3 regions of the Vibrio alfacsensis genome follow, and region 2 is predicted to be linked to each of the others. Evidence: predicted binding sites of a transcription regulator. Region 2 holds the regulator's gene; each other region holds the start of a gene.
What was found. Region 2 encodes MetJ, which represses methionine synthesis genes. Its sites were predicted from a motif close to TTAGACNTNTANANGTCTAA; they were not measured.

Region 1 (4,793 bases), 1.5 Mb from region 2:
CAAGCAAACGTTTAAATTGATGACAAATAAAACGCTGAGATTTCAACTCATTTTTGAGTAAATACATACCATTTTTGGCTATATACCCATCGACGCCTACCGCCCTACAATACGGCGGTCTTACTTGTAGCACGCGGGTTCATCTAACTGACCCGCCGCTCAATCAATAAAGGTATCGAATGAGCAGTATCGCCAAATCCGCCGTCAAACTCAGTGTCTTTTCTGTCATCATGATCACGGTTACTTCCGTAGACAGCATAAGGAACATTCCGGGTGCCGCCTTATTTGGTAGTCACGCTATCTCGTTCTTCTTACTTGCTGGATTATGCTTCTTCGTCCCTACAGCGCTGGTTTGTGCTGAGTTAAGTACGACCTATCCGCACCAAGGTGGGGTTTATCTATGGGGAAAAGAAACCATTGGCCCTAACTTTGGCTTCGCGACTGTCTGGTATCAATATGCGGAAAACATCGTTTACTATCCTCCACTGATCTCTTTTATTGTTGCAACAGGTGCTTATCCGTTCTTTCCAGAGCTCGCCCAAAATAACATCTTCATGCTAATCATGATCAACGTGATCTTCTGGGCGCTAACATTGGTCAATATCTTTGGGTTGCGCTTATCGTCACTGATTACCAATGTATTTGGCACACTTGGACTTATCTTTCCAATTCTGTTGATCATCGCACTAGGTGGATATTGGGCCTATACCAACCCAAGTGAGTCACACATTTCACTTCGTCACGTGTCAGACTGGTTACCTGACTTTTCTCAAGATGGCATTGGCGCTGGCTTTACGGCTGTTGTACTTTCACTAACGGGGCTTGAAATCACCACATCATACGCAAGTGAAGTCGATAACCCTCAAAAGACTTATCCGAAAGCGCTGATTGTATCGACCGTGTTGATTCTGGTTTCATTGACTGCGTGTTCGCTTTCCATCTCTTCCGTGGTATCAAGTGAACACTCTAGTCTGAGTGAGGGCGTCATTCTGGCATTCAAAGCATTCTTCGACGATTTGAACATGTCATTTATGCTACCTGTCATTGCGCTTGCGATCGTGTTTGGTAGCCTAGCAAGTTTAAATAACTGGATCATTGCACCAACAAAGAGTCTTCATGTGGCAGCAAAAGATCACTTTATGCCAATCGCGCTGTCAAAAGAAAACAAAAACCAAGCACCTGTGCCATTGTTGTTGCTTCAAGGCGCGATTGTTAGTGTGCTTTCTTTAGTGTTTATCTTAGTGCCAAACGTAAACCAAGGCATGTGGCTACTCAATATTTTGATGACCCAGCTCTACATGGTGATGTACATCTGCATCTTTGTGAGCTTCTTGGTTTCTCGTCGTAAACACGCAAAGATTGAACGCCCTTTCCGCGTTCCTGGTGGGAAATTCGGAATGATGCTCGTTGCGACACTGGGCTTGATCAGTTGTGTAGTGACTATCTTTGTTTCGTTTGATGTACCTGCTGGAATCAGTGCCGAAACCGGGGCTTATGCGCTTATCCTTGGCTTTATCGCTTTTAGTTTGCCAGCGATTGCCGCGGTTATCTATCGTAACCGTAAACTGCAGCAGCAAGGCCAGCTCATTGAGGCTATGGCAAACTAAAAAAAACAAGAGCGAACTGCTCGCAATAAATGCATATTAGTCATGCCTATTCGATAGAAACAAAAAACGCAGCATTCATCGCTGCGTTTTTCATATTCAATTCAATCAACGGCTTAATGACCAACGGTTTTAGATAGTAAGTTTACGATCAAAACGCCGGTGAGAATAAAGCCAATTCCTACCATCGCCGCTAGATCGAGTTTTTGTCCATATAAGAAGTAACCGACTGCAGCCACCAAAACGATGCCTGCCCCACTCCATATTGCGTAAACAATCCCTACTGGCATGCTTTTCACTGTCACAGATAACAAAAAGAAAGCGATGCCATATCCAATAATAACGATGGTGCTTGGCATTAGCTTGGTAAATTGCTCTGTTTTAGGAATGTTAGAGGTTGCAATCACTTCACACACAATCGCAATAGACAACGCCACCAATGGAGGCATAGAAATAAGCATTTTGAACATTAGGCATTCACGCTCAATTGACCTTAATTCGATGACATATCGAATTTCTAAGCCGCGCATTATAAACAAAATTGCCAACCCGAACAGTAAATGTGAAGTAAATCACCTTTACTATTATGAAACAGTCATCCTTAAAGCCCATCACGAGCCTTACGTAGGATCAGCGACGTAGGTCAACTCACCGTCATATGGTGTTTTTGTGCGATAGCAAAGTAAATATGCATATCAATTGGCTCTGGCGTATTCAGTAACATCTTGCCAACTTCTCGCTGAAAATGGCCATAATTTCCTAACTCATCGGTCAAACCAAGCTGCTCATAGTTTTCTAAGTTTGAGAACATCCCATAAGCATATTGGTAGCGCACTAAGTCATTCTCTTTTTGATAATCGAGCGCTGCTAGCGCTTGGTCGATCTCTACTGGCGAATAGTAATGCTTATCCCCGAACGACCGCAATAATACCTTAGGTACCTCTTGCGCAATGCTCTGAATGACTTCTTTTTTCTTTAACATTCCAAACATACAACCCTCCAGTAACACGATGAAACGAGTGACTTGCACCATGAGCTCCAAAATCGGCGCATAGATTTATACTAGCTCGATCCCAATCCACTCATCAAACTATACTGATCACGTTGCATTCTTGTGTAGCCAGAAGTTTAAGTGGGGTCACACATATCTCAACAAAGTATGCATCACATCGAGTGAGTAAAAAACATCCTCATCCTTATCTCATCCATGATGCCAATGGATAAATGAACACTTGGAAATGAAACCGACGTTATTGACCGTTCATACTCACCATTTCTTTTATCAGTAATTCGCAGTTAGCGACGTCATTCACGACACTCTTGTATCGACATCCGAAACAAATTACGTTAAGTTTAGATGTATAGACGTCTAAATTACAGCTTATGGAGAGAGCCGTGCCAATTAGAATTCCAGATCAGTTACCCGCGACCGATGTACTTAGAACCGAAAACATTTTCGTGATGAGCGAAAGTCGAGCGGCTAGTCAGGAAATCCGCCCTTTACGTGTGCTTATCCTCAATTTAATGCCAAAAAAGATTGAAACTGAAACGCAGTTCCTTCGCTTACTTTCCAACAGCCCGCTGCAAGTCAACGTGGAATTGCTTCGAATTGATGACCGCCCAAGCAAAAATACGCCTACGGAACATTTAGATACGTTCTACCGACAATTTGAAATGATCAAAGCAAAAAACTTTGATGGCATGATCATAACAGGCGCACCGCTTGGGTTAGTTCAGTTTGAAGACGTTATCTATTGGGATCATTTAAAAACCATTATGGAATGGGCAAAAGATCACGTTACCTCTACACTTTACGTGTGTTGGGCGGCACAGGCTGGGCTAAAACTGTTGTATGGCTTACCAAAGAAAACACGTAAAGAAAAACTGTCCGGCGTGTATCATCACAATATTCATCATCCGTACCATCCTGTGTTGAGAGGGTTCGATGACACTTTCTTAGCGCCCCACTCTCGATATGCCGACTTTTCGCCTGAGTTTTTAGAAGCACATACTGATTTAGATATTCTTGCAACTTCTGATGTCGCCGGTGTTTATCTTGCCTCAACCAAGGATAAGCGAAACGTCTTTGTAACTGGTCATCCCGAGTACGATTCTCATACGCTACACAACGAATACATTCGAGATCTCGGTGAGGGGATGGAGCCTGCTATTCCTGTTAATTATTACCCAAACAACAACCCAGATAATCCACCATTCGCCAGCTGGCGCAGCCATGGGCATCTATTATTCTCAAACTGGCTAAATTATTGTGTTTATCAGCAAACGCCATACGATTTGGATCACTTTAGTGAAGCGGCATTCACTAAAGATGACTAAATCATTAGAAAAGATGAATACGTGTTTCTTTAATCGCTCGTTTCTAAATACTGGACTTTTTGATAGATAGTTTAAGCCGTCATTTGACGGCTTTTTCATGCCCCTTGCCAACCTGCTCGCATAGTCATTCCCTACTCGTGAGTTTCAACGCATGAAACCATATCCTATCTACAGATGAAGTTTATTGACGAATAAAGATAGATGTAAGGACAAAAAATGACGTTCACTCAAGTTAAGGCATGCGTAATAACCAGTCTATTTAGCCTTTTGGGGTGCGTTACCGTTCAAGAAGATCAAGTTCATCAGCACACCGATCCTATTGCCTTATCAGAGTCGCGCATTGCGCTTGGATTGAGTTATCTAAAAAATGGCAGCATGATCCAAGCTCACAACAATCTACAGCAAGCATTGAGTTATGCTCCGCACTATTATCGCGCTCAGTTATCAATGGCACATTATTACGAATCCGTCGGTGAAGACACCAAAGCTGAGCAGTTGTACCGCCGCGCATTTGAGCAACATTCACAAAATGGTGATGTGCTTAATAACTATGGCACTTTTTTGTGTAAGAAAGGAAACTACGTTTTGGCGGATACGCTGTTCAAGCAAGCCATCGAACGACCAAACTACTACTTAATACCCGTCAGCTACGAAAATGCGGCGTTCTGTGCGTTAAAAGCAAACGATCAAGACAAAGCCATTGTCTATTTCTCTCGTGCTATCGCTCATGACCCACACCGCCCTAAATCGATTCTCCAGCTTGCGAAATTAGAAATAGACCGGGGAAATTATACGGACGCAAGACTCAGACTGATTCGATTTAATCAAGCATATGGCCTTAGCAAGCCATCT
Region 2 (4,793 bases):
ACTTCTAAGTATCTGGTCTTATCTCTACTAGTTTGCTCTTTTTTAAAGATATAGGTCGCAATCTTGCCTATGAAGATTGATTTCTATACATTAATATTTACTCCCCCTTACCGAAACAATAACAAAAGAGAAACAGATACATGTCTGAAGAGCATCGCCAAGAACTCACCCCAGAAGAAGAACGTCGCCAACAAGCATTGGATTACCATGCCTACCCAACGCCAGGAAAAATTGCTGTAGAGCTGACTAAACCAGCGGAAACCGCTAACGATCTTGCGCTTGCATACAGTCCTGGTGTCGCGGAACCTGTACGTGAAATCGCGCAGAATGCTGACAATGTGTACAAATACACAGCGAAAGGTAACATGGTTGCTGTTATTTCCAACGGTACGGCGATTCTTGGTTTGGGTAATCTTGGCCCTCTGGCTTCTAAACCAGTAATGGAAGGTAAAGCGCTGCTGTTTAAACGTTTTGCTGGTCTAGATTCAATTGATATCGAAGTAAAGCACCGTACGATCGACGAATTTGTCGACACAGTAGCAAACATTGCTGACACTTTCGGTGGTATCAACCTTGAAGATATCAAGGCTCCAGATTGTTTTGAGATTGAAAAGCGTCTTATTGAACGTTGTGACGTACCGGTATTCCACGATGACCAACACGGTACGGCAATTGTTACCGCTGCGGGTATGTTAAATGCGATTGAACTGCAGGGTAAAAAGCTAGAAGAAGCCACGATTGTGTGCCTTGGTGCTGGTGCGGCAGCTGTGGCATGCATGGAGCTGTTGATCAAATGTGGTGCCATGCGTGAAAAAATCTACATGTTGGATCGCAAAGGGGTGATCCATACGCGTCGCGACGATTTGAATGAATACAAACAGCTATTCGCGAATAACACGGATAAACGCACGCTTGAAGATGTTATTGATGGGGCGGATCTATTTTTAGGGGTATCGGGTCCAAACTTACTACCAGCAGAAGCGTTGAAACTGATGGCCGATAAGCCAGTCGTATTCGCTTGCTCGAACCCTGATCCTGAAATCAAACCAGAGATCGCTCATGAAGTGCGTGATGACTTGATCATGGGGACTGGCCGTAGTGATTACCCGAACCAAGTAAACAACGTACTGTGTTTCCCATTCATCTTCCGAGGTGCTTTGGATGTACGTGCGAGTGAGATTAACGATGAAATGAAGTTAGCGGCGGTGGATGCAATTCGAGAGTTGGCGAAAGAACCAGTGCCAGAAGCGGTATTAAAAGCCGCAGGTGTTGATAAGCTCGAATTTGGCAACGACTACATCATTCCAAAACCAATGGATCCACGTCTATTGCCACGAGTGGCGAAAGCGGTTGCTAAAGCGGCAGTCAATTCAGGTGTTGCTCGTATTGAAATGCCAGAAAACTACATGGCTGAATAAATCGCAGAGTGATGATCTAGATAAAAAAAGGGACGCATTGGCGTCCCTTTTTGGTTTTGTTGAAGCACCCCCCCGGCGTTACTTCCAAACGATGACGAATTTGTAAGCAATTATTCTTCGTCAAACGCTTCGAATTCAATGCCCATTGCAGTCATCAGCGCTTTTGCTTCAGCCGGAATATCATCAGGGCGGTCTTTACGAAGGTCTTCATCCGTTGGCAGTGGTTGACCTGTGTAAGCATGTAGAAATGCTTCACACAGAAGTTCACTGTTAGTTGCATGGCGTAAGTTATTGATCTGGCGGCGAGTTCGCTCATCAGTCAGTACTTTTAAAACTTTTAGCGGGATAGAGACGGTAATCTTTTTTACTTGTTCGCTTTTTTTACCGTGCTCAGCATATGGGCTAATGTATTCGCCATTCCAGTCAGCCATTGCGCACCTTCATTAATGTAATAAGTTGGAAAATTAAATGTAGGTGCGATTTTAGCTGCATTTACCGCCATAAGCAAAGACATATAGACGTCTAGAAGTGTTGACGTCTTGTTTTTAGGCAAGTAAAGTGACGTTAATAGTTAGGGAAGAGTGTTAATCAATTGAGCAATATGAGTTAGATATAGCGCATTCCCGTTTAGATGTCACCACCCGTGAAAGGATACACTCATGAGCACCCGTAAGCCTGCGACCATTGCTGTACGCACAGGTATCGAATCAGACAGTCAATATCACGCTGTCGTACCACCAATTTACCTTTCAACTAACTATGGCTTCCCGGCATTTGGTGAAGTCCCTCAATACGATTACACCCGTTCAGGTAACCCAAACCGAGGCTTGTTAGAGAAAGCATTGTATGAGCTTGAATCAGGTAAAGGTGCAGTGGTGACCAACTGTGGAACGTCTGCGTTAAACCTTTGGGTTTCGGCGTTTCTTGGTCCAAACGATCTCATTGTTGCACCACACGATTGCTACGGCGGCACCTACCGTTTATTCAACACCCGAGCAAATAAAGGCGACTTTAAGGTTCAGTTTGTTGATCAATCCGATCAGCAAGCACTGGATGCTGCGATGGCGAAAAAGCCAAAGCTCATCCTGCTAGAAACGCCATCAAACCCTCTAGTTCGCGTTGTTGATATCGCGGCAGTGTGTGAGAAAGCGAAACAAGTTGGTGCGTTAGTGGCCGTGGACAATACCTTTTTGACACCCGTATATCAAAAGCCTTTAGAGCTAGGTGCCGATTTTGTTATCCACTCAACAACTAAATACATTAATGGTCATTCTGACGTGATTGGCGGTGTGGTGATCACCAAGAGCGAAGAGCACGCTGAAGAGTTGGCATGGTGGGGTAACTGTATTGGTGCAACGGGTACACCATTTGATAGTTACATGACTCTGCGAGGAATTCGCACTCTGGGTGCACGAATGCGAGTTCACGAAGAAAGTTCTCAGGAAGTGTTAGCGTATCTTCAAACGCAATCCTTAGTCGCCAAGATCTATCACCCAAGTTTGCCTGAACACCCGGGTCATGATATTGCGAAGAAACAACAATCAGGTTTCGGCTCGATGCTCAGCTTTGAGTTTGCAGGGTCATTTGAACAATTAAAAGTGTTCGTTAAAGAGCTTGACCTGTTCTCCCTTGCTGAGTCGTTAGGTGGTGTAGAAAGCTTGATTTGTCACCCAGCTTCAATGACGCATCGTGCGATGGGTGACGTTGCATTGGCAGAGGCTGGAGTATCTCAACAATTATTGCGTTTATCTGTTGGTCTGGAAGATGCACAAGATCTGATTTCTGATCTTGAACAAGCATTCACGAAAGCAGCACAGTAACGGGGAGTATAACGATCATGAGTGTACAACGTCAGCTGCATAAATTTGGTGGCAGCAGCTTAGCGAACTCCGAGTGTTACCAACGTGTGGCCAGTATTCTTAGAGAATATTCAGCAGAAAATGATCTCGTTGTGGTGTCTGCTGCGGGAAAAACGACGAATCGATTAATAGAGTTTTTGGATGGCTTAGAAAAAGATGGTCGCCTTGCTCATGAAGCTTTGCACAGCTTACGACAGTTTCAAATCGAATTGGTTGAGACTCTTCTGACGGGGGATATTAAGAGTGAATTACTCGCCTCGTTACAGGATGAATTCAGTACGCTAGCCGAATTGGTTGCCCCGTTAACAGAGCCGCAAAAGGCAGCGGTGTTAGGTCATGGTGAAGTGTGGTCTTCTCGCTTGCTGGCTGCATTGCTGTCACAGCAAGATTTACCCGCTGTTGCGCAAGATGCGCGGCTGTTTTTACGCGCAGAATCTGGGATACAACCAGAGGTCGATCGTGCCCGCTCTTACCCGTTAATTAAAGAAGTACTAGCGCAACATAATCATAAACGAGTCATTATCACAGGCTTTATGGCCCAAAACTATGCGGGCGAAACGGTGTTACTTGGCCGCAATGGATCAGATTACTCAGCGACAGTGATAGGAGCGTTAGCTGGAGTGAGCACGGTCACTATCTGGAGTGATGTCGCTGGCGTTTATAGTGCGGATCCTCGACTAGTATCGGATGCTTGTTTATTGCCATTGTTACGTTTGGATGAAGCCAGTGAGCTTGCGCGCTTGGCAGCGCCAGTGCTTCATAGCAGAACACTTCAGCCCGTGGCTCAGAGTGCGATGGATTTGAACCTCAAATGTAGCTATCAGCCAGAATCGGGATCAACTCGTATTGAACGCGTATTAGCTTCGGGTCGTGGTGCTAAAATCATTACTTCTTTAGATGACGTACTTTTAGTTCAACTGTCGTTCTTTCATGGGCATGATTTTTCACGTGCTCAAAAAGGTGTATTGCAGGCGTTAAAACGAGCGCAGTTAGAACCTCTCGCATTTGAAGTGCAAGATGATAAGCAAGTTCTGCGTTTGGCTTATACCGCTGAAATCGCAGCTGGTGCACTAGAGTATTTACAGGACCTGGCGGTTGAAGCGGAAATCAAACTAAAAGAGGGCTATTCGCTTCTTGCTGCAGTGGGTGCAGGTGTGACAAAAAATGCTCATCACTGCTTTGGTTTTTTCCAACAATTAAAGCACTCTCCGGTGGAATTTTTCTCGGAAACGGAATCAGGCTTGAGTCTCGTGGCGGTCTTGCGCCGATCAGAAGTGGAGAGCATAGTACCAAGCATTCATAATCAGTTGTTCCAAGCTCAAAAGCGTGTCGCTGTTGCGCTTTGTGGAAAAGGAAACATAGGTTCGAGTTGGTTATCACTTTTTGCTGTTCAAAAAAATGAGTTGGAAAAACGGCATGGGATGAACTTCGAATTGGTTGCGGTGATTGATAGCCAAGCCTATTGGTTTGATGATCAAGGGATTGATGTTGAGAGAGTGTTGTCGCGGTTTGATGA
Region 3 (4,793 bases), 190 kb from region 2:
AGAGAAGCAATTTGCTCAACTGGTTGGTGAGTTGGGCCATCTTCGCCAAGACCGATAGAATCGTGCGTGTAAACTTGGATGTTCTGAACTTTCATCAGAGCAGCCATACGCATAGCGTTACGTGCGTATTCCATGAACATTAGGAATGTTGCGCCGTAAGGAACGAAACCGCCGTGTAGAGCGATACCGTTCATGATCGCAGTCATACCGAATTCACGTACACCGTAGTGGATGTAGTTACCAGAGAAGTCGTTCGCTTCTAGAGACTTAGAACCAGACCACATGGTTAGGTTAGAAGGCGCTAGGTCAGCAGAGCCGCCCATGAATTCTGGAAGCATTTGACCAAACGCTTCTAGTGCGTTTTGAGATGCTTTACGTGATGCGATGTTTGCTGGGTTAGCTTGAAGGTCAGCAATAATCTGGCTTGTCTTCTCTTCCCACTGTGCAGGAAGTTCGCCGTTTAGACGACGCTTAAGCTCTGCTGCTTCTGCAGGGTAAGCTGCTGCGTAAGCTTCGAACTTCGCGTTCCAAGCTGCTTCTTTCTCAGTTCCTGCTGCTTTCGCATCCCACTGTGCGTATACGTCTGCTGGGATTTCAAATGCTGGGTGTTCCCAACCTAGGAATTCACGTGCTGCTGCGATTTCTTCCGCACCTAGTGGCGCACCGTGACAGTCGTGAGAGCCTGATTTGTTTGGAGAACCAAAGCCGATGATAGTTTTAGTACAGATAAGCGTAGGACGAGGGTCCGCTTTTGCCGCTTCAATTGCAGCATTGATTGCTTCAGAATCGTGACCGTCTACCGCCGGAATTACGTGCCAGCCGTATGCTTCAAAACGCTTAGGCGTGTCGTCAGAGAACCAACCTTCAACGTGACCATCGATAGAGATGCCGTTGTCATCCCAGAATGCAATCAGTTTGCCTAGGCCTAGCGTACCAGCAAGTGAACATGCTTCGTGCGAGATACCTTCCATCAAACAGCCATCACCCATGAACACATAAGTGAAGTGATCGACGATGTCGTGGCCTTCTTTGTTGAACTGAGCCGCTAGTGCCTTCTCAGCCATTGCCATACCAACTGCGTTAGTGATGCCTTGACCTAGAGGACCCGTCGTTGTCTCGATACCAGGCGCGTAGCCGTACTCTGGGTGACCTGGAGTCTTAGAGTGAAGCTGACGGAAGTTCTTAAGATCATCGATAGACAGCTCGTATCCGCTCAGATGCAGTAGAGAGTAGATCAGCATAGAGCCGTGGCCGTTAGACAAAACAAAACGGTCGCGGTCAGCCCACTCTGGGTTTGCTGGGTTGTGATTTAGGTGAGAACGCCAAAGAACTTCAGCGATATCAGCCATACCCATAGGTGCGCCTGGGTGGCCAGAGTTTGCTTGTTGAACGCCATCCATGCTTAGAGCGCGGATTGCATTAGCCAGATGTTTACGAGAAGACATGTCTGCTCCTGAGTGCATTAAGCGAATTAATAAAGGAATGTTGGCACAACCCCAAATCATGTTGGGCGTTAAAGTGCGAGCAATATTCTCTCAAAGCAAAAATCCGACTGCAAACGTTTTACTCACCATTTTTGAGGTTTTAGCGCAATCTTTTTCTAGTTATCCCGCTTTTTGTTTAAATTCACCACACTAAAAGCAAACGTTTGGGAAATATGCTGTGTGAATTCAAACTGAAAAATAGCTTGTAATTCGAACACGGAAATTTAAAATAGACGTCTAGATGTAGAAACACCTACAAACAGTATTGAATTTTTCGTGGCCAGCTTGGGTTAGTTAGCCATGAGTAAACTTTTAGATTGGAGCTATCATGGCTAAGCACCTGTTCACTTCTGAGTCGGTATCAGAAGGTCATCCAGATAAAATCGCAGACCAAATCTCTGACGCAGTTCTTGATGCTATTCTTGAGCAAGACCCTAAGGCACGTGTTGCTTGTGAGACTTACGTAAAAACCGGCATGGTTATGGTAGGTGGTGAGATCACAACTTCTGCGTGGGTTGATATCGAAGAACTGACTCGTGAAACCGTACGTGAAATCGGTTACGTTCACTCAGACATGGGCTTTGATGCTAACTCTTGTGCTGTTCTAAACACCATTGGTAAGCAATCACCAGACATCAACCAAGGTGTTGATAAAGCCGATCCTAAAGAGCAAGGCGCGGGTGACCAAGGTATCATGTTTGGTTACGCAACGAACGAAACTGAAATTTTAATGCCAGCTCCAATTACTTACTCTCACTTGCTAGTGAAAAAGCAAGCTGAAGTGCGCAAGAGCGGTAAGCTAGACTTCCTACGTCCAGATGCGAAGTCTCAGGTTACTTTCCAGTACGACCAAGGTAAGATCGTAGGCATCGATGCCGTTGTTCTTTCAACTCAGCACTGTGATTCAGTATCAACACCTGATCTACGTGAAGCGGTTATGGAAGAAATCATCAAGCCAGTACTGCCATCAGAGTGGATTAGCAAAGACACCAACTTCTTCATTAACCCAACAGGTCGTTTCGTTATTGGCGGTCCAATGGGTGACTGTGGTCTGACTGGTCGTAAGATCATCGTTGATACCTACGGCGGCGCAGCTCGTCACGGTGGCGGTGCATTCTCTGGTAAAGATCCATCGAAAGTAGACCGCTCTGCAGCATATGCAGCGCGTTATGTAGCGAAAAACATCGTAGCTGCAGGCATGGCTGACCGTTGTGAAATCCAACTTTCATACGCTATCGGTGTGGCGGATCCAACGTCTATCATGGTTGAAACGTTCGGTACTGAGAAAGTATCACACGACATCATCATTGAAGCCGTTCGTCAATTCTTCGACCTACGTCCATACGGTCTGCAAGAAATGCTGAACCTTCTTCAACCAATCTACAAGAAGACAGCAGCATACGGCCACTTTGGTCGCGAAGAATTCCCATGGGAAGCGACTGATAAAGCTGAACTTCTACGCGATTTTGCTGGCATCAAATAATCAAATCTCGCAAGAATCAATTAAGCCCTCACCTTTTGGTGAGGGCTTTTTGTATTTGCACTCTTTCACATTACATCGAACAAAACTTCAGCAATTATTTGTAAATTGCGCCAACCCCATCAATAGTTAACGTAATGTTAAATGCACTTCTCGATGCATATAACTATTCGAAATAAGATGCAGACTCACGTGGCTAGAGGGGCATATAATGCGTCAGTCAGGCATCCGGTCCGTTTCATTCAAGATGAATTTGAGCCCGTAGGGGAGCAAATCAAGGAGGAATTATGCCTCGTACTGTGAATCCGTCAGACTTCCACAATAAACATAAGGCAGTCCCTGACAACGAATATGCTAGAACCATCCCTTGCAATACCATTAACCTTACCGCGCCATTTCACTGGTTAGCGTTAGGGTTGAACGACTTCGTCCGAATGCCCATCATTAGTGCTTTCTACGGCATCTGTTTTATGGCTGCAGCGATTGGTATTGTGCTCCTTGTTCAGTGGCAAGGTACCCACCTCGTCGTGATGCCAAGTCTTATCGTTTATATGCTGATTGGGCCTTTTCTTGCACTCGGCTTATATGATGCAAGTTGGGAGAGAGAACGTGGGCATAAACCCAGCTTATTCCACTCAATGAAAGCCATCGGACGTAACTCAACATCGCAGTGGGCTTTCGCGGTAATGCTCGCAGTATGCATGATTTTCTGGATGCGTATCGCTGCCCTACTTCACGCTCTATACCCATCTGTACAGGGCGCTCCGCTAACTGAATTCTTACCTTTCTTGGTTATTGGTTCGCTCGTTGGTTTTGTTTTAGCTTGTGTGGTTTTCAGTATTTCCGCATTCTCCATACCTTTAATGATGGAACGTCGCGTGGATATGATGACGGCCGTATTTACCAGCTTTAACGCGGTGAAATCCAACATTCCTGCAATGATTGTTTGGGCTGCGATTATTTGTGGCGGTATCTTAATTGGCTTTGCTACTTATGGTATTGGTATGCTGTTTACGATGCCAATCTTAGGCTACGGTACTTGGCATGCATACCATGCCATCATTAAGAAAAAACACACACCTTAGAAAACTGATGCTATGATCCGGCCCTCGCTCACGCGGGGGCTTTTTGTTGATTAAATGAGGTAAGTCGTGGATATAGAACTGAGCTATAACGCCAAACAAGTGATGGCAGATTACATCATGATGGCTGAACAAGCATTCAAACGTTCTTTTCCCATGCCATCACTCTCTTTTAGTGTTCGCGGCAAAGCGGCAGGCAAAGCTTATTTGCAACTCAATGAGATTCGCTTAAATCCAAAACTGTTCTCAGAGAACCCAAAGGCTTTTCTCCAAGAGGTGATTCCTCATGAAGTGGCACATCTTGTTACCTATCAAGTGTATGGTCGCGTGAGGCCACACGGCAAAGAGTGGCAAGGTGTTATGGAGGCCGTCTTTAACGTCCCCGCTAAAACCACTCATAATTTTAATATCGCATCAGTCCAAGGTAAAACCTTTGAGTACCGCTGCGCCTGTACGGTTTACCCACTATCGATACGACGCCACAATAAAGTTCTCCGCAAAGAAGCGGTATATTCTTGTCAAAAATGTCGCCAGAAGTTGAGCTTTACGGGAACTCAGCTTTCTTAACGCTTAGCTTGTTTCTTTATACTTAATTGTTTTCTTTACACTTAGCATCTTTCATCACCCATTCTCCTAATTTTCAATTTTTGAAATACTTAAACATATTTCTCTTACTTAGCTCATCAAAAGCAGCTCATCAAAAGCGCATCACACTCCATACTCGGTTCTCTCTTTGAATCACTATTG

Region 1: a site for MetJ is predicted at 2,958-2,977, ahead of metA (homoserine O-acetyltransferase MetA). Genes of this name have one in related genera too.
Region 3: a site for MetJ is predicted at 1,714-1,733, ahead of metK (methionine adenosyltransferase). Genes of this name have one in related genera too.

The regions. Positions count from the first base shown of each region.
Region 1 covers NZ_AP024165.1:1,370,816-1,375,608, reverse strand. Annotated here, with positions in the region: gene VA249_RS06710 (APC family permease) at 180-1,607, shown strand; gene VA249_RS06705 (DMT family transporter) at 1,721-2,053, opposite strand; gene VA249_RS06700 (hypothetical protein) at 2,248-2,595, opposite strand; gene metA (homoserine O-acetyltransferase MetA) at 3,000-3,941, shown strand; gene pilW (type IV pilus biogenesis/stability protein PilW) at 4,158-4,793, shown strand, end outside.
Region 2 covers NZ_AP024165.1:2,833,456-2,838,248, reverse strand. Annotated here, with positions in the region: gene VA249_RS13050 (malic enzyme-like NAD(P)-binding protein) at 141-1,418, shown strand; gene metJ (met regulon transcriptional regulator MetJ) at 1,529-1,849, opposite strand; gene VA249_RS13040 (O-succinylhomoserine (thiol)-lyase) at 2,078-3,238, shown strand; gene VA249_RS13035 (bifunctional aspartate kinase/homoserine dehydrogenase II) at 3,256-4,793, shown strand, end outside.
Region 3 covers NZ_AP024165.1:2,646,240-2,651,032, forward strand. Annotated here, with positions in the region: gene tkt (transketolase) at 1-1,445, opposite strand, end outside; gene VA249_RS12130 (hypothetical protein) at 1,444-1,638, shown strand; gene metK (methionine adenosyltransferase) at 1,813-2,967, shown strand; gene VA249_RS12140 (DUF2189 domain-containing protein) at 3,252-4,049, shown strand; gene VA249_RS12145 (SprT family zinc-dependent metalloprotease) at 4,116-4,613, shown strand.